DNA from 2 places in the Paraglaciecola sp. IT1134 genome. Region 2 is predicted to be linked to the other one. Evidence: predicted binding sites of a transcription regulator. Region 2 holds the regulator's gene; the other holds the start of a gene.
The links. Region 2 encodes FliA, which starts transcription of late flagellar genes. Its sites were predicted from a motif close to CTAAAGNTNNNNNNNNNNNNGCCGATA; they were not measured.
Positions count from the first base shown of each region.

Region 1: the regulator FliA is predicted to act here: its motif matches at 8,273-8,299, upstream of AC3RV5_RS07295 (flagellar protein MotY).

Region 1 covers NZ_CM176486.1:1,670,367-1,681,980, forward strand. Annotated here, with positions in the region: gene AC3RV5_RS07255 (SpoVR family protein) at 1-1,427, opposite strand, end outside; gene AC3RV5_RS07260 (YeaH/YhbH family protein) at 1,453-2,739, opposite strand; gene AC3RV5_RS07265 (PrkA family serine protein kinase) at 2,789-4,711, opposite strand; gene AC3RV5_RS07270 (Fe-Mn family superoxide dismutase) at 5,100-5,681, opposite strand; gene grxD (Grx4 family monothiol glutaredoxin) at 5,946-6,272, shown strand; gene AC3RV5_RS07280 (bacterioferritin-associated ferredoxin) at 6,373-6,567, opposite strand; gene AC3RV5_RS07285 (peroxiredoxin C) at 6,839-7,444, shown strand; gene rnt (ribonuclease T) at 7,526-8,152, opposite strand; gene AC3RV5_RS07295 (flagellar protein MotY) at 8,360-9,223, shown strand; gene glpQ (glycerophosphodiester phosphodiesterase) at 9,330-10,313, opposite strand; gene gloA (lactoylglutathione lyase) at 10,321-10,701, opposite strand; gene AC3RV5_RS07310 (mechanosensitive ion channel family protein) at 10,916-11,614, shown strand, end outside.
Region 2 covers NZ_CM176486.1:3,658,193-3,669,806, reverse strand. Annotated here, with positions in the region: gene flhF (flagellar biosynthesis GTPase FlhF) at 1-467, shown strand, start outside; gene AC3RV5_RS16025 (MinD/ParA family ATP-binding protein) at 464-1,330, shown strand; gene AC3RV5_RS16020 (RNA polymerase sigma factor FliA) at 1,327-2,055, shown strand; gene cheY (chemotaxis response regulator CheY) at 2,099-2,482, shown strand; gene AC3RV5_RS16010 (protein phosphatase CheZ) at 2,516-3,259, shown strand; gene AC3RV5_RS16005 (chemotaxis protein CheA) at 3,272-5,413, shown strand; gene AC3RV5_RS16000 (protein-glutamate methylesterase/protein-glutamine glutaminase) at 5,438-6,571, shown strand; gene AC3RV5_RS15995 (ParA family protein) at 6,684-7,463, shown strand; gene AC3RV5_RS15990 (chemotaxis protein CheW) at 7,460-8,173, shown strand; gene AC3RV5_RS15985 (chemotaxis protein CheW) at 8,198-8,692, shown strand; gene AC3RV5_RS15980 (DUF2802 domain-containing protein) at 8,752-9,153, shown strand; gene metA (homoserine O-succinyltransferase MetA) at 9,434-10,363, shown strand; gene AC3RV5_RS15970 (homocysteine S-methyltransferase family protein) at 10,416-11,444, shown strand; gene metH (methionine synthase) at 11,527-11,614, shown strand, end outside.

The DNA.
Region 1 (11,614 bases), 2.0 Mb from region 2:
TCTAATTTAACAGAAAAACCCCATAAATGATGTAAGTGCTTAAGGACTTCGTCATGACTTTTGGCCAAAGGTATTCCGTCTTGCGCTAAATAACACAGGGTTAAGGAACGGTCTCCTCTGGTGTTGACTTCGTATACCTGAATATTCGGCTCGATGTTACTCAGATTATATTGTGCGGACAGTTTTTCTCTGACTGACTGATAGCCAGCCTCGTCGTGGATGGCCGATACCTTGAGGTAAGGTTTGTCTTCGTTGTCTTCGACGGCAAAAAATTTGAAGTCACGAATGAGCTTAGGTGACAAAAACTGGCTGATAAAACTTTCGTCTTTAAAATTTTGCATGGCAAAATGCACCGTCTCCAGCCAGTCCTTTCCTGCAATCTCAGGTAACCAGTAACGGTCTTCCTCGGTAGGGTGCTGACAAACCCGCTTGATATCCATAAACATATTAAAGCCCAGTGCATAGGGATTAATTCCGCTGTAATGGGGGGTATTGTATGCCGGTTGCGCCACTACGTTGGTGTGGCTATGTAAAAACTCCAGCATAAAACGATCCGAAAGCTTACCCTCGTCATACAGGTGGTTGAGGATATGGTAATGCCAAAAACAGGCCCATCCCTCATTCATCACCTGAGTTTGTTTTTGAGGGTAAAAATATTGGGAAATTTTACGCACTATGCGCACCAGCTCCCGTTGCCAGGGTTCCAGCAAAGGGGCATTTTTTTCGATAAAATACAGCAGGTTTTCCTGGGGCTCTTTGGGGAAACGCCTATCGTCGGGCACGTTTTGCGTTTTGGTTTTGGGCAGGGTGCGCCACAGTTCGTTAATTTGGGACTGAATATTTAGTTCTCGTTTCTGCTGTCTTTCCCGTTCAACCTGCATGGAAATTTTCTGTGGGCGTTTGTAGCGATCCACGCCAAAGTTCATTAGTGCATGACATGAATCCATGACGTTTTCTACTTCCGATACGCCATATTTTTGTTCGCATTCGAGCAGGTAGTTCTTGGCAAATAGCAGATAGTTGACGATAGAGCCGGCGTCTGTCCAAGTTTTAAATAAATAATTGTTTTTAAAAAAGGAATTATGCCCATAACAGGCATGAGCCATCACCAGGGCTTGCATGGTAATAGTGTTTTCTTCCATCAGATAGGCGATACAGGGATCCGAGTTAATCACAATTTCATAGGCTAGGCCCATTTGTCCTCGTCGATAATTTTGCTCTGCCTGAATAAATTTTTTGCCATAGGACCAGTGAGCATAATTAATAGGCATACCTATACTGGCATAGGCATCCATCATCTGTTCCGCGGTGATCACTTCAATTTGGTTAGGGTAAGTATCCAGACCATAATGCTTGGCGACCCTGTCTATTTCGGTTTCATATTCAGCCAACAGCTCGAAGGTCCAGTCAGGTCCGTCATTAAGCATGGCGGTGTTATTTGGGTTTGACACCTCACGCCACTCCTTTTTGTTTTTCGACACTTTTATCGAATAATTCTCTAAATACAGGATAAATGTCTGCTATCTCGCGAATATGTTTAATCGCAAAATTGGAATGGATTTTGGTCAGTTTATGATATTCATGCCACAGACTCTGGTGCTGACGATCGGTTATTTCTATGTAGGCAAAATAACGAACTATTGGCAGTAAATTCTGGTGTAAAAGTTGGGTACACTGACTGCAGTCGTCCACCCAGTTGTCGCCATCCGAAGCCTGGGCTGCATAGATATTCCATTCGTTGCTAGGGAAACGTTCGGTGACAATCTCCAGCATCAATTTTAGCGCGCTGGAAACGATAGTGCCGCCGCTTTCCCGGGAGTAAAAAAATTCCTGTTCATCAACTTCTTTTGCTTGGGTGTGATGATGGATGTAAACGACTTCCACGTTTTTATAGGTTCGGGTTAAAAACAGATACAGCAATATGTAAAAACGTTTGGCTACATCTTTGGTCGCTTGATCCATCGAACCGGATACATCCATCAAACAAAACATCACAGCCTTGCTGGTGGGCACAGGGCGTTTTTGGTAGTTGCGAAAACGTAAATCGAAGGTATCGATAAAAGGGATTTTAGCGATAGCATTTTTTAGCTCTTCGATTTCATTTTCCAGTTGAATGATGCGCCAATGATGCTCCATATTGTCGGCTTTGAGTTCTGCCAACAGTGCCTCCAGTTCTTTGAGTCTGGCTTTTTTACTGGCGGACATGGCTATACGCCTGGCCAACGAGCCCTTTAGGGAGCGCACTACATCCAGATTACTGGGTACACCATCGTTGACAAACCCAGCCCGGTAGCTTTGATATTGAACACATTTATCGAGTTGATTCTTTTGCAAATTTGGCAGTGCCAGATCTTCAAATAATAAATCCAGATATTCGTCTTTGGATATTTGAAAAATAAACTCATCTTGGCCTTCTCCAGAATCACTGGCGCTGCCAGATCCAGAACCTTGCCCCTGGTCTTCTTGAGGACGTTTAATTCGGTCACCAGAACTAAATTGATCATTCCCGGGGTGGACTAAGTTGCGCGTTCCGCCTTTGGCTGTATGGAATATAGGCTCAGAAATATCTCGGTTGGGAATGCCTACCTGTTCGCCGCTATCGAGATCTGTCACGCTGCGTTTATTGACTGAGTTAGACACGGCTTTTTTTATTTGCTCCTTGTAGCGGCGCAAAAAGCGTTGCCGATTGACTGTGCTTTTACCTTTACTGTTGAGCCGCCTATCAATAAAATGGGCCATACTGCTTCACCTCAATGGTTTCCATTAACCTTATTCAGACCAATCATAACTACGACGATTTCCTAACCCGCAAATACCATTCACACAGCAGCCGTACTTGTTTTTGGGTATAACCTTTTTCCGTCATTCGCTGCACAAAATCGTCGTGTTTCTTCTCGTCATCCGCTGAACCTTTAGTATTAAAGGAAATCACCGGCAACAAGTCCTCAGTGTTGGAGAACATTTTTTTCTCGATTACGCTGCGTAATTTTTCGTAACTGGTCCAGCTTGGGTTTTTACCTTTGTGGTTAGCTCTGGCTCGCAGTACAAAATTGACAATTTCGTTACGAAAATCTTTTGGGTTGCTAATTCCAGCCGTTTTTTCGATTTTTTCAAGTTCGGTATTCAGGGCCCCCCGGTCAAATAGCTGGCCGGTTTCCGGATCTCGATATTCTTGATCTTGGATCCAAAAATCGGCATAAGTCACGTAACGGTCAAACAAGTTCTGACCATATTCTGAATAGGACTCAAGATAAGCGGTTTGGATTTCCTTACCAATGAATTCGACATATTTGGGGATCAGGTAGCCTTTTAAATGTTCTTTATATTTTTCCGCCAGCTCAGCAGGAAATTGCTCGCGCTCAATTTGCCGCTCCAATACGTAAAATAGGTGCACGGGATTGGCCGCCAGCTCTTGGGGATCGAAGTTAAAGACGCGGGACAAAATCTTAAAGGCAAAACGGGTCGACAAGCCTTGCATACCCTCATCAACACCGGCGTAATCCCGGTACTCTTGATAGGATTTGGCTTTGGGATCGGTGTCTTTAAGGCTCTCTCCGTCATAAACGCGCATCTTGGAGTAGATACTGGAATTTTCAGGTTCTTTTAAGCGCGACAGGACCGAAAACTGCGCCAGGGACTCCAGGGTGTCTGGTGCACAGGGGGCGCCGAGTAATTCACTGCTATCGATTAACTTGCGATAAATCTGCATCTCTTCAGAGATGCGCAGACAATAGGGCACCTTAACGATATAGACCCTGTCCAAAAATGCTTCGTTATTTTTATTATTGCGAAACGTTTGCCATTCGGATTCGTTTGAATGGGCCAGAATTACGCCCTCAAAAGGTAGGGCTGACAAACCTTCAGTGGAATTGTAATTGCCCTCCTGGGTGGCGGTGAGCAGGGGATGCAATACTTTAATGGGAGCCTTGAACATCTCAACAAATTCCATTAGCCCTTGATTGGCTCTGCACAAGGCACCGGAATAGCTGTAAGCATCGGGATCGTTTTGGGCGTAATGTTCCAATCGGCGAATATCGACCTTACCCACTAGAGCTGAGATATCCTGGTTGTTCTCATCTCCAGGTTCGGTCTTAGCCACACCTATCTGATCCAAGATCGAAGGGTGCAGCTTGATTACCTTAAACTGGCGTATATCGCCGTTATATTCATGCAGGCGTTTACGAGCCCAGGGGGACATTACTGCCTTAAGGTAGCGCGGTGGTATGCCGTATTCATTGCGTAAAATCGCACCATCTTCATTGGCATCAAACAGGCACAAGGGATGGTCGTTTACCGGAGAACCCTTGAGTATATAGATGGGAAATTGCTGCATCAGCTCCTTAAGCTTTTCAGCTAAGGAGGATTTACCTCCGCCGACAGGGCCGAGCAGATACAATATTTGTTTTTTCTCTTCCAGGCCTTGAGCGGCATGGCGCAGATAGGAAACAATTTGTTCTATTGATTCCTCCATACCATAAAAACCGTTAAATGCAGGGTAACGCGCGATAACCCGGTTGGAAAAAATGCGGCTCAGTACTGAGTCAGTAGCGGTGTCGACCATTTCAGGCTGCCCTATGGCCAACAATAATCGCTCTGCAGCGTTGGCATACGCTGAGCTGTCACTTTTACAAACCTCCAGAAACTCATTTATGCTGAGTTCTTCTTCTTTGTGGGCTTCGTACCTTAATTGATATTGCTCTAAAATCCCCATAACAAACCTCTAATAGAGAAAACTTCTGGCGTGTGACTCTAAGATTAGACCTATATTTCTAATTATATGTTGCAGATTTAGATCAAAATTCACTAGACGATAATAAATGATCGAAATTCTGCACTAATAAAAATTATAGCAGTAGTGGATTTTTTGTCGCCATAGGGTGGGGGATCTACTTAAAAAAAGTTCTGACCCGCAAAATCACAGCTTTTGTTTATAGGGGCAGGTGGTGAACTACCTGATCCGACTGCCCAAGAAAAAGCATAGCCGAAACAACATGCATGAGGGGGTAAAATGGGAAAGAACGGGAACGGCGTAATTGCTCAGGGGAAGTACACCAAAAAAAAGCCCCATTCGGGGCTTAATTAATTTATCGGATTGCGGGTTAAGCAAAGTTCGCTGAAGCAAAATCCCAGTTAACCAGGGCCCAGAAACCTTCCAGGTATTTAGGACGAGCATTACGATAATCGATGTAATACGCATGTTCCCACAAATCTACGGTTAGCAAGGGCGTAAGGCTGGCATCAGTTAAAGGAGTAGCGGCATTGCTGGTATTAACAATATCCAGGCTGCCATCAGCCTTTTTAACTAACCAGGTCCAGCTTGAGCCAAAGTTGTTGACGGCTTTATCATTTAGCGCCGCTTTGAAATCTGCGAATGAGCCCCATCTGGCATTAATGGCGTCGCTAAGTGCGCCGCTTGGTTCGCCACCGCCATTTGGGCTCAGGCTGTTCCAATAAAAGGTATGGTTCCAGATCTGAGCGGCATTGTTGAACACCCCACCGTCGGACGATTTAACGATTTCTTCCAGATCCTTATTGGCCATCTCCGTTCCTTCGACCAAACCATTAAGTTTAGTTACATAAGTTGCGTGATGTTTGCCGTAATGATATTCCAACGTTTCTGCCGAAATATGTGGTTCAAGGGCATTTTTTTCATAGGGAAGTGCGGGTAATTCGAAAGCCATGATAATTCTCCATTTAGAGTTATATTTAGTCGTGCATTTGACCAGAACTAGATGCTAGACGTTTGCAAGCCAAGGTAAAAGCACAAACTTAGTCGAGTTTCACTGAAGTCCAGGTTTGGATCTTAGGGTAACTTGTTCACAAAACAAGGGGCAGGGGTGTATATTATTTTCTAGATGATACTAGACTAGATTTTCAATCTTGGATTGAAAACGTTAGACTTGACCCTATTACTACTGATATTCGTTACTTAATTGAGAGTTACCATGGAAACCGTTGAAAAAATCCAGCAACAACTGAAAGAAAACCTCATCATCTTATACATGAAAGGTTCACCCAAATTACCCAACTGTGGTTTTTCATCCCAGGCGTCACAAGCGTTAATGTCTTGTGGTGAAGAATTTGCTTATGTGGATATTTTGCAAAACCCGGATATTCGTGCCGAGTTGCCCAAGTACGCCGACTGGCCGACTTTTCCTCAGCTTTGGGTTGAAGGTGAACTGGTAGGTGGCTGTGACATTATCATGGAAATGGCCCAACAAGGTGAGCTGCAAACGCTTATCAAAGAAGCTGTGGCTAAACACGCTAAATAAAACTTGATGTTATAACGAAAAAAGAGCCCCAGGGCTCTTTTTTTGTCTTCATATTAGGCGTGAGCAATTACAAATTGCCCGCTCAGGGATGGGGCCTGTGTTAACACACTTCCCGAAACAAGCTTTCGTCTATGATGGTATTGTCAATCATGTTTTGCGCCATGCGCACACATTTTCCACATTGACTGCCTACGCCCAAGGCTTCACGCAATTGACGCATATTACCTACACCGTCTTCGCGTACAGCCTGTTTAATAGCTTTGTCGGTAATACCGTGGCACAAACATACATACATAAATTGACACCTCACCTCTAGATGGAAATGATAATAGTTGTTATTAGTATCAAGTTCAAGGCTTTGTTTAATAATTATGCAAAATGTTTAGTGAGCCAGTCTGTTAATAATAAGAATAGGTTTTAAAGCGCAAATAGTTAACGCATTGACTTGGTTTTTAGTAATCCGTGCATACTTATATATAACAAAACAATTCTGCAAAGTATCATGGTGCTCGGGTTAAAGTCGGTGCCATGCAAATTATTTATCAACTATCTAAATGGAGATCCCTATGAGTGTATTAGTCAGTCGCCCAGCCCCAGATTTTACCGCAGCAGCCGTACTCGGCAATGGTGAAATTGTTGATAGCTTTACCCTAAGTGAAGCGATTAAAGATAAAAAAGCAGTGGTGTTTTTCTATCCATTAGATTTCACCTTTGTATGCCCATCTGAGTTAATCGCATTTGACAAACGTTACGATGAATTCAAAAAGCGCGGCGTAGAGGTTATTGGGGTATCGATTGATTCACAATTTACCCATAATGCATGGCGCAATACAGCCATTAATGATGGCGGTATTGGCCCGGTTAAATACGCTATGGTTGCCGATGTTAAACACGAAATTTGTCAGGCCTATGATGTCGAACATCCGGAAGCTGGTGTGGCGTTTCGCGGTTCATTTTTGATCGATGCCCAAGGTATAGTGCGCCATCAAGTGGTTAATGATTTGCCCCTGGGACGTAATATAGACGACATGTTGAGAATGGTTGATGCACTTAACTTCCATGAAGAGCATGGTGAAGTGTGTCCCGCCGGTTGGCAAGTTGGACAAAAAGGTATGGTTGACAGCCCAGAAGGCGTGGCCAGTTACCTATCCGAGAATGCCGACTCTTTGTAAGTGAGTCTGGTACTTAAAAACCGCTGACTTCAGCGGTTTTTTTATATATATTAATTGTTAAATACGCTGTTTTTAACTTGCCTAACTTATGGGCCAACCGCAATTGGACTGCCATTTATTCACAATGTGACAAAATAGCTCAGCAGTTTTTTGGGTATCGTATAAAGCGGAATGGGCTTCGTTTTGGTCAAAGGTTATGCCGGCGGCAATACAGGCTTTTATTAACACGGTTTGTCCCAAAGCCAAGCCTGCCAGGGTAGTGGTGTCAAAAGAAACAAAAGGATGAAAAGGACTTCTTTTTATCTGACTGCGTTCAATGGCCGCGTTAATAAAACCCAGATCAAATGCAGCATTGTGCGCCACCATAACCGAACGCTGACAATCTGCATCTTTCTGAGTTTTGCGGATTTGTTTACACAAATCTTTAATCACCTCAGATTCATCCAGGGCACCGCGCAGTGCGCACCATGGATCTATGCCGTTAAAGTCCAGGGCGGCTTTCTCAAGGTTTGCCCCGTCAAAGGGTACAACATGGTAATGAAAGGTCTTATCAGGCGTGAGAAACCCCTGTGCATCCATTTTGGTAGTAATAGCGGCGACTTCTAACAAGGCGTCACGATTGGCATCGAAACCTGCGGTTTCCACATCCACAATGACTGGGAAATAGCCGCGAAATCGATCTTTAAGTTGATATTTGTGCTCTGACATGGAGACCTAGTTAAAAAATTTGCGGCAATTATGGCAACTATCCACAGTGGTAGCCAGTGCGAAAGATTATTTATATTGGCAAACTATTGTTGACTACCTGGTTGTGGGGGACATTAGCGGTTAAACTTTTGCCAGTTGATGTCGATAAATACCTCATAGGTGGGATCCATTGGTCCTCATATTAATTTTCGTTTCGAAACAAGGCTTATGAAAAAAACCTTATTCATCTGTACATTGCTACTTTGTACTTCTGCTGCGGCAGGATTGCGTCAGTATGCGGCAAAAATAGAAAGCTCTGATTGGCAATTGAGTAAACAAAGTCGGTTGCAGTGTACTTTGGCGCACAATATTCCCGGTTATGGTGATGCGCTGTTTACTGCCTTGGCGTCAAAACAGTTGAACATGGAGTTTGAACTGGACATGTTACTGTTACCCAAATCTTATGGGGTAGCGGCGGTGTATTCCGTACCTCCTAAGTGGATGCCGGGTAAAATGCAACGTAATATCGCCCAGATGACAATTCGAAAACAATATACAGGGGACTTACCGGAAGCTACAGCCTGGACCATGCTCTCTGAATTGGAAAAAGGCTTCTGGCCGACCATCTATTACCAAGATTGGTACAACCAAAATGATCAGATTGCCGTCGGTTTGAACGCCAGTAATTTTGCCACGCCCTATCGCAATTTTGCCCAATGTGTGGCTAATTTATTGCCTTACAGTTTCGAAGATATCGCTTACACTGTGCTTGCCTACAAGAAAAATTCCGCCGAACTGACCAAGTATTCCCAGCGCCGCCTGAATATGATCGGTGATTATTTAAAAGAAGACAGTGATATGGGGTTGGTATTACTCGACGGTTATAGCGACAGTTACGGCGGCCGGGCAACGAACCAGCAATTGTCGGTACGCAGAGCCGTTGAGATAAAGGACTACTTTCGTAATATAGGAGTACAGTCCGATCATATAGATGTCACCGGTCATGGCGAACGTCGACATGTTTCCCCTAATACCAGTGAAACGTCCAGAGGCCGTAACCGTCGGGTCGTGATCCGCATGGCTAAGCCCTAATATACCCAAAATCATTGGAATTGCATGGCAGCCAACAAACAGGCTGTTTCAAGGATGAAGGGGTTAGCGGGTATTTCCCCGACACCTCCTCATCAGACACACTGGGTCAGGGGGCTTGCAGATATTCAACCACAGTATCGGTAAAGTCGGTAAATAAAGCATCCACCTTTACTTTTTTGAACAGCATATCCAGCGCTTGTTGACTGGTTACCCCATCAGGCAATGCATCCTGACGGAAGGTGTACGGATGAACAAACAAGCCAGCCTGGTGGGCATGATGGCCAAGTTTAGTCAGTTGCATGGTTTTGAAGTCAATTAACTGAGGGAGCCAAGGGCCAATACCCTGGGCAACTTTTGCTACTTCCATCAGCATTGCCGGTGTGCGTAAGGCATCAAAATCTGTGGCTGCTTCCTGCCAGTCATTTTCTGCAATAAGTTGTACTAATTTCACTCTGGCTCCCAGTTCATTGCGTAGGCGTTTGATTTCTGCAAAATCAAAACACTGCACGAATATGGGTTTGCTGGCGTCATCCAGACCGTGTTTACGCAGTAGTGTTAATATTATCTTGCTGATATCGACGCCTTGTTCACGGTGCCATGCGGGAGACTTGATCTCTGGATAAACGCCGGTATTTTTCGAAAACTGGCGATTTAACTGCGTGATCAATTCAAGATGTTGTTCAAACGTGGCTATGCTGAACGGTTGCTTGCCTTGATATCGTTTGGCAAATACCTGTTGGCCTTGACCATTGGTGCGTTCATGGACCACCAACTTTTTAAGCTCAGCCAGAGTGAAATCCAGGGCATAGTAGCGGCCGTCATCACGATAGCGTTGGGGGAATTTGAGTTCTACGTCCGTGACGGTTTCTAGGTGGATATCGTGTAACACCACTGGCACCAGATCTTTACTTAGCACCAAGTCTTGTTCGATAAAATCCGCCCCTAAAGCATAGGCCAAAGTAGCGGCTTCCAAAGTATGTTCGGGTAAATAACCCGACGCGCCCCGATGGGCGATAACCAGGGGCTTAGCGCTAACCAACTCACCGGTCACTAAGCTGAGTATCGACAGGGATAACAGCAATTTTTTCATGGTGCGCTCAGTTTTGGATCAGTTCAATTGCATAACCGTCGGGATCGCGAACAAAAGCGATCACTGTAGTGCCGCCTTTGACTGGGCCAGCTTCACGATAAACATCGGCGCCTTGTTTTTTGAGATCGCTACACAGTTGGTAGATGTCGTCTACCCCTATGGCAATATGCCCATAGGCGGTGCCCATATCGTAACTGTCTTCATCCCAGTTGTAAGTGAGTTCGAGCACCGTGTTGCTACCCTCTTCACCATACCCCACAAATGCCAGGGTATAACGATACTGCTGGTTGTCACTTTGGCGCAGCACAGACATGCCGAGCAATTCGGTATAAAAGGTAAGGGAGCGTGATAGATCGCCTACCCGTAACATAGTGTGTAATAAACGCATGATAAATCTCGCTTTTCGTTAGTTTGAAAATTCGTGCACTGAGTATATCGCCTGTATGCACCCAACAATATGACAATATGTAAATAAAAAGCGTGGTAAGCGCAGCATTCCGCACTTTTTCTTGGGTAACCTGGCAAAATAAATTAAAGCGAATTGGCTTACTCGATGATTTACCATATGCTTGATACTTGATTGTTACGCCCCTGGGAAAGCTATGTCGTTTCAAAATAAGGTAATTCTGTTGCTGATGACTTTCTGGCCAACGTCGTCGCAGGCAGCTTCGCCTGACAAGACCGCAGAGGTGATTGATATGCAGTCGGCAATGCAGGCTTTGCGATCCACAATGACCGATATAACCTACGACTTTATTGGCCACACGCCTTACTTATTAGCCGGGCTAATCGTCTTGCTATTTACCTGGGGGATGTCTTATCTGGTAGGAAAGTTTGTCTTCAATCTGTCAGGACGCAGCAAAATGCGTGGTTCATTGCGGGATCTGTTGCAGCGCCTAAGTAGTATTCTAATTTGGCTGTTGGGGTTATTGCTAGCTGCCATGGTGATATTCCCAGGTCTAACCCCGGCTAAAGCGTTAGGTGGATTAGGATTGGCGTCGGTCGCAATCGGTTTTGCGTTTAAAGAAATTTTTGAAAACTTCTTTGCGGGTATTATGCTGCTGTGGAAATATCCATTCGAGAAGGGGGATTTTATTGAGTGTGAATCCATTATGGGCAAGGTTGAAGATATTTCAGTACGCATGACCCAAATTCGTCGTCCGGACGGCGAGTTGGTGGTAACACCCAATTCATTTTTGTTCAAAAACCCGGTTAAAGTGCTCACGGATCTGAATTCCAGGCGTATCACGATCATGACGGGCGTGGCGTACTCGGAAGATGCCGAAAAGTCTGTGAAAATA
Region 2 (11,614 bases):
AAAAAGCGCAAAACGCCGAAGAACTGTCTGATCTACTTTTTCAGTTCCGAAATAAACGCATCATACTAATTGATACAGCAGGTTTTGGCCAAAGGGATGTTAGACTGATACGGCAGTTAGAAACGTTAAAGCAAAGTGCATGTGCTAATATACAGAACTATTTAGTCATGCAGGCAAATAGCCAGTATCAAGTGATGCAACAAACCATTAATGCGTATAAGCAAGTTTCTTTGCAGGGATGTATTTTCACAAAATTAGATGAGTGTTACAGTCTTGGGGAAGCGATCAGTGCGGCTATAGAACACAAGCTTCCGGTGAGTTATGTTACCGATGGACAACGGGTACCTGAGGACTTAAAAGTGGCAGAAGCTAAATTTCTAATTACCAGTGCAGCCAGACTTTATAAACAACACGGATTAATTCATACTACTGGCCATTCAGTTAATAACGCAGTAGTGGCAGTATGATTGAGGATCAGGCGAGTAGCTTAAGACGAATGAATCAATCGCGATTGATAAAAGTGATAGCCGTGACGGGCGGCAAGGGTGGGGTGGGCAAAACCAATGTCACCCTAAACACAGCCATTGCCATGGCCCAGCAAGGGAAACGGGTGATGGTGCTTGATGCTGACCTCGGTTTGGCCAATGTGGATGTATTACTCGGTTTACGAGTGGTGAAAAATTTGTCACATGTATTATCTGGCGAGTGCACCTTGGATGAGGTGCTGGTAGAAGGTCCCTATGGCATTAAAATAGCGCCAGCCACATCTGGTAGTCAATCCATGACTGAGCTGACTCACACAGAACATGCTGGATTAATTCGTGCCTTTAGCGAATTACACACGCAAATAGACGTATTGATTGTGGATACGGCCGCGGGTATTTCCGATATGGTACTGAGCTTTTCCAGAGCGTCCCAGGATATAATGGTAGTGGTGTGCGACGAACCGACTTCCCTGACTGATGCCTATGCACTGATCAAAATATTAAATAAAGAGCACGGTGTCTTTCGTTTTAAGATAGTGGCTAATATGGTGCGCAACATGCGTGAGGGTCAGGAACTTTTTAGTAAGCTTAGTAAGGTCACCAATCGATTTCTGGATGTGGCACTGGAGCTGGTGGCCACAATACCTTTTGATGAAAACGTGCGAAAATCCGTACGCAAGCAAAAGGCCATAGTTGACTTGTATCCCACGTCCCCTGCAGCAATAGCCATTAGAAAATTGGCCCAGCAGGCTGCAAGTTGGCCGGTGCCCACTCAACCGGGCGGTCATTTGGAATTTTTTCTTGAGCAGTTGATTACTAAAAAAGCAGTAGGCGAAACCCGGTGAACAGCAAAACCTCGGCATATCAACAGTTAAACGATAAAAACGAACTCGTTGAACGCCATGCGTCGCTGGTCAAACGCATAGCGCATCATTTAATTGCACGTTTACCTGCCAGCGTCCTGGTTGATGATCTCATTCAGGCAGGAATGATAGGTTTACTGGAAGCGTCACGTAATTTCGACGGCACCAAAGGGGCCAGTTTTGAAACCTTTGCGGGCATTCGTATCCGGGGTTCTATGCTGGACGAAATCCGTAAGGGTGATTGGACACCGCGTTCGGTGCACAAAAATGGCCGCGCCATCACCGAGGCAATCAATCAGGTCGAACGACAAACCGGTCGAGATGCCCGGGACGTGGATATCGCACAAAAACTTGACGTCAGTCTCACCGCTTACCACCAAATGTTAGGGGAAGTTAACGCCGGAAAAATCATCGGAATCGAAGATATGGGCGTAAGTGAGGACGTGGTGAGCAATGAGCAAACCAAAGCGTCCGATACCCCCTTTGAAGTTCTGTTACAAGGCTCATTTCAAAAGGCGTTGGCTCATGCTATTACCACCCTTCCTGAGCGTGAAGCGATTGTCCTTTCGCTCTACTACGATGAAGAGTTAAACTTACGTGAAATTGGTGAAGTATTGGATGTCAGTGAGTCCAGAGTAAGCCAAATCCACAGTCAAGCCATGCTGAAGCTTAAAAGTCGAATGCAGACTTGGCGCACAAATGAATAAATAGCATAATAATAATTTGGGTTTCCCCTCACCGGAGATAGTTTTGGATAAAAATATGAAAATTTTGGTTGTTGATGATTTCTCGACCATGCGTCGAATCATCAAGAATCTATTAAAAGATCTTGGTTTTACTAATATTCAAGAAGCTGATGATGGCAGCACTGCATTGCCTATGTTGCAACAGGGCGATTTCGACTTTGTGGTCACCGACTGGAATATGCCCGGTATGCAAGGTATTGACTTACTGCGGGCTATTCGAGCCGACGAAAGGCTAAAACATACCCCCGTTTTGATGGTGACCGCCGAAGCAAAAAAAGAACAAATTATTGCCGCAGCTCAAGCTGGGGTAAATGGATATGTGATTAAACCTTTTACGGCAGCAACCCTGAAAGAAAAACTCACCAAAATATTCGAACGTTTAGGTTAATTCAGGCACATCCTGACAAGTAAGGAAGGCCCTATGACCTTTAGTTCTGCCCCGATGTCGTTAGAAGATGCGAAGACTCTGGTTACATTGCTGGAAAATGGCGATAACCAGGGTGCGCAAGCTCTTCTGGATACGGTAACCGAAAGTAATTCTGCCGAATTGTTTGCCGAAGTCGGTAAGTTAACTCGACAGTTACATGACTCGCTAAATAATTTTCAACTGGATGAGCGCATCGCCAATTTGGCCACGGAAGACATCCCTGACGCCAAAACCCGTTTGATGTATGTGATAGAAACCACCGAACAGGCCGCAAATCGGACCATGGATCTGGTGGACAGTTGTATGCCCATTGCGGAAAACCTGAGTACCGGCATAACCTCTATCTTGCCAGAATGGAAAAAGTTAATGAGTCGGCAATTGCAGTTGGGTGAATTTAACACCCTCTGTCATGACCTGAATGAGTTTCTGGAAGTCGGTGGTGCTGAATCCGCCAAACTAACAGAATTGTTGACCGAAGTATTAATGGCCCAAGGTTACCAGGACCTAACCGGCCAAGTTATTCGTCGGGTAATTGATTTAGTTAAGGAAGTTGAAGACAACCTGGTTCACATGTTGACCATGTTCGGTGGCGCGGCAATAAGCGAAAAGACTAAGACATCTGAAAAACAGGCCGATAGTGTAAAAGCGGAAGGCCCAATCATAGATGCTGCCAACCGTGAAGACGTCGCATCTGATCAGGATGATGTCGATGATTTGCTGTCAAGCTTAGGATTTTAGGGGCATTAAGATATGGCGTTTGATGTTGACGAGGAAATTCTCCAGGACTTTTTAGTTGAAGCCGGAGAAATTTTAGAACAATTACAAGAACAACTCGTCGAACTTGAGAATAATCCACAAGATGCTGACTTATTGAATGCAATCTTTCGTGGTTACCATACAGTCAAGGGCGGTGCTGGATTTTTGTCACTAACTGAGTTAGTCGACATTTGCCACGGCGCTGAGAATGTATTCGACGTGATGCGTAACGGGCAGCGGTCGCTTACCCCGGAGTTGATGGATGTGATCCTGCAAGCCACGGACGAAGTCGTTGAAATGTTTGAAAGTGTCAAAAATAAAACCCCCTTGATGGCTGCCGAACAAAGTTTACTGGATAAATTGCATCGACTGAGTAAACCTGAGTCACAAGATGAAGCTGTAGTAGCCCCGCCAGAAACTCAAAATGAGCAATCTGGGCCCGTTACCGTTGAATCCCAAAGCGGTGATTTCGATGAATCGGAATTTGAAGCCTTGTTAGACGAATTACATGGTAAGGGCGAGCCGATCGGCGTCAGCAAATCTGTTGCGACAGATAAAATTGCTGCTGACAGTGACGATATCAGTGACGACGATTTTGAGTCTTTACTGGATCAACTGCACGGTGAAGGACAATTTAGCGCACCCAACGCTCCCGAACCTTCCAAACCCACTCCTGCACCAGAAGCATCCTCGGCAGGCGCAAGTGGTGATGACATCAGTGACGACGAATTTGAAGCTTTGCTGGATCAACTGCATGGAAAAGGTCAGGGGCCAGCAGTTAAACAAAAATCCTCAACGCCTGTACCGGATAACAAAGCAGAGGATAAACCTGCGGTTGCCTCCCAGGCTCCTGTGGTCAAACCAACAGAGAACAAAACTGAAGCGGTTGCCCCTGTAGCCAAAAAAGAAGAGAAAAAACCCGCCGCTCCCCAACCCGAAACAACTGTGCGGGTGGATACCAAACGGCTTGATCAGATCATGAATATGGTCGGTGAACTGGTATTAGTGCGTAATCGCTTATTAAGTCTGGGCTTAACGTTAAAAGATGAAAGTATGTCCAAGGCAATCGCCAATTTGGATGTTGTAACCGGTGATTTGCAAGGCGCGGTAATGAAAACCCGCATGCAGCCAATTAAGAAGGTATTTGGCCGTTTCCCCAGAGTTGTGCGGGATCTAGCCCGTACCCTCAAAAAAGAAATTACTCTGGTGCTGGAAGGTGAAGATACCGATCTGGATAAAAATTTGGTTGAAGCCCTGGCTGATCCATTGGTGCATTTGGTGCGTAATTCAGTAGATCACGGCATTGAAATGCCTGAAGAGCGTCTCGCCGCAGGCAAACCAAGTTTGGGTACAGTGAAGTTAGCTGCATCTCAAGAGGGGGACCATATTCTCCTCAGGATAGTAGATGACGGCAAAGGCATGGATCCTCAAAAGCTTAAAGAGATAGCCATTTCCCGGGGAGTATTGGACGCAGACGCCGCGCAACGTATGACAGACGTAGAAGCATTTAACCTTATTTTCGCCCCTGGTTTTTCTACCAAGACAGAAATATCAGAGGTGTCTGGCCGTGGTGTGGGTATGGATGTGGTGAAAACCAAGATCAACCAACTCAACGGTACTGTGAATATAGATTCAGTGTTAGGCAAAGGTACCACCTTGGAAATCAAGGTACCCCTTACCCTGGCGATTTTACCGACTTTGATGATAGTGGTTGGCGATCAGACTTTCGCTTTACCTCTGGGATCGGTCAATGAAATAATCAACATGGATATGTCTAAAACCAATACTGTAGACGGTCAACTGACCAAAATAGTGCGCTCTAAAGCTATCCCACTGTTTTACCTACGGGACTGGTTACACCGCAAATCCGCGAAAAATTTACCTCTGGATCGCAGTAAAGGACATGTTGTGGTGGTACAGATTGGTACCCAACAGCTTGGGTTTGTGGTTGATGCCCTTATCGGACAGGAAGAGGTGGTCATTAAACCATTGGATGAATTACTTCAGGGTACTCCAGGCATGGCTGGTGCAACGATTACCAGCGACGGCGGGATCGCCCTGATTTTAGATGTTCCTGGACTTTTAAAGCATTACGCCAGTAAAAAAGCAGAAGCGTTAAAACAGTTAGCCCGATAATCACGAGGTTTCGACAAGAAGTACATGGCATATAAAGTTTTGGTAGTGGATGATTCAATTTTTTTTCGTCGCCGTGTTAAGCAAATTCTCGAACAAGACCCGGGTTTAACCGTTATCGGTGAGGCCAAAAATGGTGAAGAGGCAGTCGCTCAGGCGAAGTTATTAGAACCAGATGTTATCACTATGGATATTGAGATGCCGGTGATGGACGGGATCACCGCGGTGAAAAAAATCATGGCGTGGCGCTCAGTGCCGATCATGATGTTTTCGTCGCTAACCAGCGAAGGTGCCCAAGCTACACTGGATGCGCTGGATGCCGGAGCGCTGGATTTTTTGCCCAAACGATTTGAAGATATTGCATCTAACCGCCAAGAAGCGGTGCAATTGTTGCAATCTAGGGTCAAGGGCCTGTGTAAAAAACGCTACGGTTATCGGCCATTGGCAAGCCGTAGTGAACCCAAAGCTATATTATTTAATAAACCCTCTAGTCCGTTAACAAAATCTTTACGGGACAACGGTGAACAGGTACCGCCTCAGCTTTATGCATCAAACGGTAGTAGAGTGCCGTCAGGCAAACGCTACCAGTGTTTGGCTATAGGTACGTCAACCGGCGGCCCGGTGGCCTTACAAAAAATATTAACGCAATTACCTGTGGATTTCCCTTACCCGATTTTTGTAGTGCAACATATGCCGGGATCATTTACTCGGGCATTTGCTGAACGTTTAAATGTAGCGTCAAAAATAACCGTGAAAGAAGCCCAGCATAACGAAGCGATCAAAAACGGTGTCGCTTACCTTGCTCCAGGGGGACGGCAGATGTCGGTTGAAGGGCGGCCTCAAGGGGCAATATTTCGTATCTATGACGAGCCACATGCTAGTGGCGTCATGTACAAGCCCAGTGTGGATCTGACATTTAAATCTTTGGCCAAAGTTTACGCCGGGGATGTACTCGGCCTTATCCTGACAGGTATGGGGGCAGACGGTAAAGCCGGAAGCGAGACCTTAAAAAATAAAGGCGCCAAAATTTGGGCGCAGGATGAACAAAGTTCAGTGGTGTATGGCATGCCTCAAGCGGTTATGTCTGCCGGGATTGCCGAGCGAGAATTTTCCATAGAGGCATTTTTTGGCGGTATTCAAAAGGAAATGGTACCCCAATAATGGCTGTTACCATGCATCAGGCTAAAGTCTGGGTGTATTGTATGGGTGAAAATCATTTAATTGGCAACTCGCAACCTGGGTGCGGATAGCGGACTAATACAAGGTAACAAACGTGAAAGTGTGGACAGTGGCAAACCAAAAAGGTGGGGTGGGGAAAACCACGACAACTGTCTCTCTTGGTGGGCTATTAGCCCAGCGTGATGCCAAAGTTTTGTTAGTTGACACCGACCCCCACGCGTCTCTAAGTTACTATTTTGGCATTGATTCGGAAGAGGTGTCTCAGGGGCTTTATGATGTTTTTACCTCCCCCCAGCCTCTGACGAAAGAGACATTATTAGCTTGCTTGTGCCCGACTAAACTCGATTCATTATTTGTATTACCCGCCAGCATGGCGTTATCAACCCTGGACCGAAAACTCGGTAACCAAAATGGCATGGGTTTGATTTTAAAACGAGCACTGGCATTACTCGAAGATGACTTCGAGTATGTGCTCATCGACTGTCCGCCAGTATTGGGGGTGCTTATGGTTAATGCTTTAGCTGCAGCCACTCGCGTGGTGATCCCGGTGCAGACGGAATTTTTGGCACTTAAAGGTCTGGATAGAATGTTGCACTCTTTGGCCATAATGGAAAAGTCTCTTGACAAACATTTCGCTTATACAATTGTACCCACTATGTTTGACAAACGAGTTAGAGCAGCGACTGACGCTTATCGTACTTTACGGGAAAGTCATGGTGACAAGGTGTGGCAAGGTTTAATCCCTATAGATACTAAATTCAGAGATGCCAGCTCAGCCCAGACCGCACCATCAGTATATGCGCCAAAAGCCCGGGGCGTGTATGCCTATACGAGTTTATTACGTCATTTACGCATATTGGAGGCAACGTCATGAGTCAGAGTAAGTTTGCCAGAGAAAACGTAATGGAAGATTATCTGTCGGCTTTACTTACCGAGGAACTACCGTCATCTGCACCGGCATTACCTTTGGCTAATGTCAGCCAGTTACTGAGTTCGGCGCTATTAGCGCCCCGGGACGATGTTATCGATCAACCGATCCCCGTGCACGATGCGCCAGAAATTACAGTTATTGCGCAGCCTGCCGACAAAGAAGAAGAAGCTGTAGCCCAGACCGATGAGCAACTAAGCGGCATTTATGACTGCCAATTTCAGGCATTGATTTTTGAAGTAGCTGGTTTAACGCTGGCTTTGCCGCTAACAGAATTAGGTGGTATTCATCAATTGGGTACGGTTAATCCATTATTTGGTAAACCTCAGTGGTTCAAAGGTGTGATGTTGCATCGAGAAGAAAAAATTAATGTGGTGGATACCGCCTTATGGGTTATGCCAGACAAATGTGCTGAAAAACTGGCAGAGTCCACAAAATATCAATATCTTATTATGTTAGATGACAGTGGATGGGGGCTGGCGTGTGAGAGCCTGGTTAATACCCTTACCTTGCAGCCAGAAGATGTAAAATGGCGTAAAAATGATGGTAAGCGCCTCTGGTTATCCGGCATGGTAAAGAAAAAAATGTGTGCCCTAGTGAATGTTAAACAACTAATTCGTTTACTGGACAAAGGCATGAGCAGTAATAATAAATAATTCAAGTGCGGCGGAGTATAAACAATGTCTAATAGTAGAATGTCAAATAACACAGCGTCTGAGCAGGATGACGAAGTATTGCAGTGGGTTACCTATAAATTAGGTAACGAGACCTATGGCATAAATGTCATGCAGGTGCAGGAAGTTCTTCGGCACACAGAGATCGCTCCGGTACCTGGGGCACCGGATTATGTATTAGGTATCATCAATTTACGTGGCAATGTAGTGACTGTTATCGATACCAGGGCACGGTTTGGCCTGGAGCCCGCTGAATTGACTGATAGTTCCCGCATCGTTATCATCGAATCTGACGAACAAGTTGTGGGAATATTGTTAGATAGCGTGGCTGAAGTAGTTTATTTACGTTCATCTGAAATCGAAAGCGCACCCAATGTTGGAACCGAAGAAAGCGCCAAATTTATTCAAGGGGTAAGCAACAGAGATGGCCAATTGCTGATTTTGGTTGACTTAAACAAACTACTTAGTGATGAAGAGTGGGATGAGTTAACTAATATTTAGCCGAGCTGATTTGGTTAAAGGATTGGGTATGGCTAAACGTACTTGTGAAAAAAAATGTTATGAATAGTTTGACTTACATAGTGCTGATCTTAGGTCTGCTGCTCGGATTAGCCATCTGGTGTTTGTTACTGTACAGACGTGTGAAACAACTGATGCAGCAATTAACTCAAGTACAAGCCCAGCAAGATGGCTTGCAACAACAAATATTGATTAACCAACAAGAGATCCATGAAGTGCGCAGCGGGTCCATAGGAGTCGGCGATAAGGTCAAAGGTCTGATTAAACTGATTAAACAAACCGAAGCCAAACAGGAGTTGCTCGCGACCCAGGATCCCCAAAGTCGCCTTTATAACCAGGCAGCGAAACTGGTTGCCAGTGGCAGTAGCATTGAAGAAGTGATGCGCGAATGTGACATGCCAAAGGCCGAGGCTGAGCTGGTTTTTAACTTACACAAGCAATAACGGTACTCACGCCACGGGTAATAACAACCAATATGCCTCTATTATCAGTGGTTCACTTGGGCTAAATATGATCATGTTTCATTTTGGCCGTGTAACTAGCTATTAAGCTCCCCCCCTCTTTCCTCCTATACTGACTCCTTAATGGGGATTGCTATGTCAGCAATGCTGTAAAAAAGGGATGATTCAAGCAATTTCATTTAGACGTCTAGACGTAAAGATGTTGACATCTCCGGTGCTTTGCTGCAGATTTAACCTCTACTAAAATCATCTTGGAGCCTTTATGCCCATACGTATTCCCGGTGACTTGCCTGCACAAAGCATTTTACACAATGAGAATATTTTTGTGATGGATAACGCTCGCGCAGCCATGCAAGATATTCGTCCCCTTGAAGTGGGAATATTGAACCTGATGCCTAATAAGATGGAAACCGAAGTACAATTACTGCGGCTCTTGTCCAACACTCCTTTACAAATTAACGTAGATCTTATTCGTATAGACGATCAGGCCCCCAAAAATACCCCTGAGTCCCATATGAGCGCGTTTTATCATATGTTTGATGATGTGGCGGGCAAAAAATATGACGGATTGATTGTCACCGGAGCGCCATTGGCCTTTTTAGCTTATCAGGATGTGAAATACTGGGAAAAAATGACGGTTATACTCGACTGGGCCAGACGGCATGTGCAATCTACCTTATTTTCATGTTGGGCAGCCCATGCGGCTTTGTTTCATTTTTTTGGTAAAAACCGTATTTTACGTGATACTAAACTCAGCGGTATCTTTACCCACCAGGTGCTAGATGAGCACAATGAACTGATGCGTGGTTTTGATCCCCTCTTTAACGCTCCCCATTCCCGTTATGGCGAGATAAGTGTGGCGGACTATGAGTCAGTACCCGGACTAAATGTGCTCGCTAGCTCAGACACCACAGGGGCTTACCTGGTTGCGTCGCAAGATCGTCGACTGGTGTTTTTAACAGGGCACCCTGAATACGATCCGGATAGCCTGGACCAAGAATACCAGAGAGATAAAGCGGGTAATTTAGACCCCAGTATTCCCCAGAATTACTATCCAAATAATGATCCCAGCCAACCGCCCTTAGTAAGCTGGCGCTCCCACGGAAGCTTATTGTTTACTAATTGGCTCAATTACTTCGTTTATCAAAACACACCTTACGATTTGACTCAGTTGTCGAATAAAGAGGCATAGCTAATATTTTTAAGGAAGGTACGTGTCTAAGTCTTCATCACAACAAACACTCATGGCCGCAGCGGCTAAACGTATTCTGATTTTGGATGGTGCGATGGGTACCATGATCCAGCAACATGATTTTCAAGAAGACGATTATCGCGGTGAACGTTTTGTCGACTGGCCGAGCGATGTGAAGGGTAACAATGACTTACTCAGTCTCACTCAGCCTCAGGCTATCTTTGACATTCATAGTGCATACCTGGAGGCCGGGGCCGATATCATCGAAACCAATACGTTCAATGCGACGACTATCTCCATGAGCGATTATAATATGCAGTCACTGGCGAAAGAAATTAACATTGCGGCTACCAGATTAGCCCGTCAAGCGGCGGATAAATTTACAGTGCTAACACCCGACAAACCGCGCTTTGTCGCTGGGGTGTTGGGGCCGACCAGTCGCACCGCCTCGATTTCACCCAATGTAAATGATCCCGGCGAGCGCAACGTCACTTTCGACGAGCTGGTTACAGCCTATGTAGAGGCGACACATGGCTTAATCGAGGGCGGAGCCGATTTGATCATGCTGGAAACCATATTCGATACGCTTAATGCCAAAGCGGCGGCGTTTGCCGTGGATAGCGTATTTGAAGAATTAGGCATGAGATTGCCGGTGATGATTTCTGGTACTATTACCGATGCCTCCGGGCGTACCTTGTCCGGACAAACCGCTGAGGCTTTTTATTATTCAATGTGTCACGTTGCACCCTTTTCCTTTGGTTTGAATTGCGCTCTGGGGCCGGATTTACTGCGCCAATATGTAGAAGAAATAGCGACGGTGGCCGAATGTCTGGTATCCGCCCATCCCAATGCCGGCTTGCCAAACGAGTTCGGAGAATATGATTTAGAAAGTGCAGAAATGGCTGAACACATCCAAGAGTGGGCGCAATCTGGTTTAGTTAATATAGTAGGCGGTTGCTGTGGTTCTACGCCTGAACATATAGCCGCTATTGCTCAGGCTGTAGAGGGGATCGCACCGCGGAAAATTGTAGCCAGAGCCGTCAAATTGCGATTGTCGGGACTGGAGCCTTTTGTGCATTAAGGGCAAAAGCGTGTATGCCAATGAGTAGACCCATTTCGTATGTAAATGATTTTAGATTTGAATTTCCAGGACTGAGTACATCATGACCCAAGCAAGTACATCTTTTATCAATGTCGGTGAACGTACCAATGTCACCGGTTCAGCCATGTTCAAACGTCTTATTATGGACG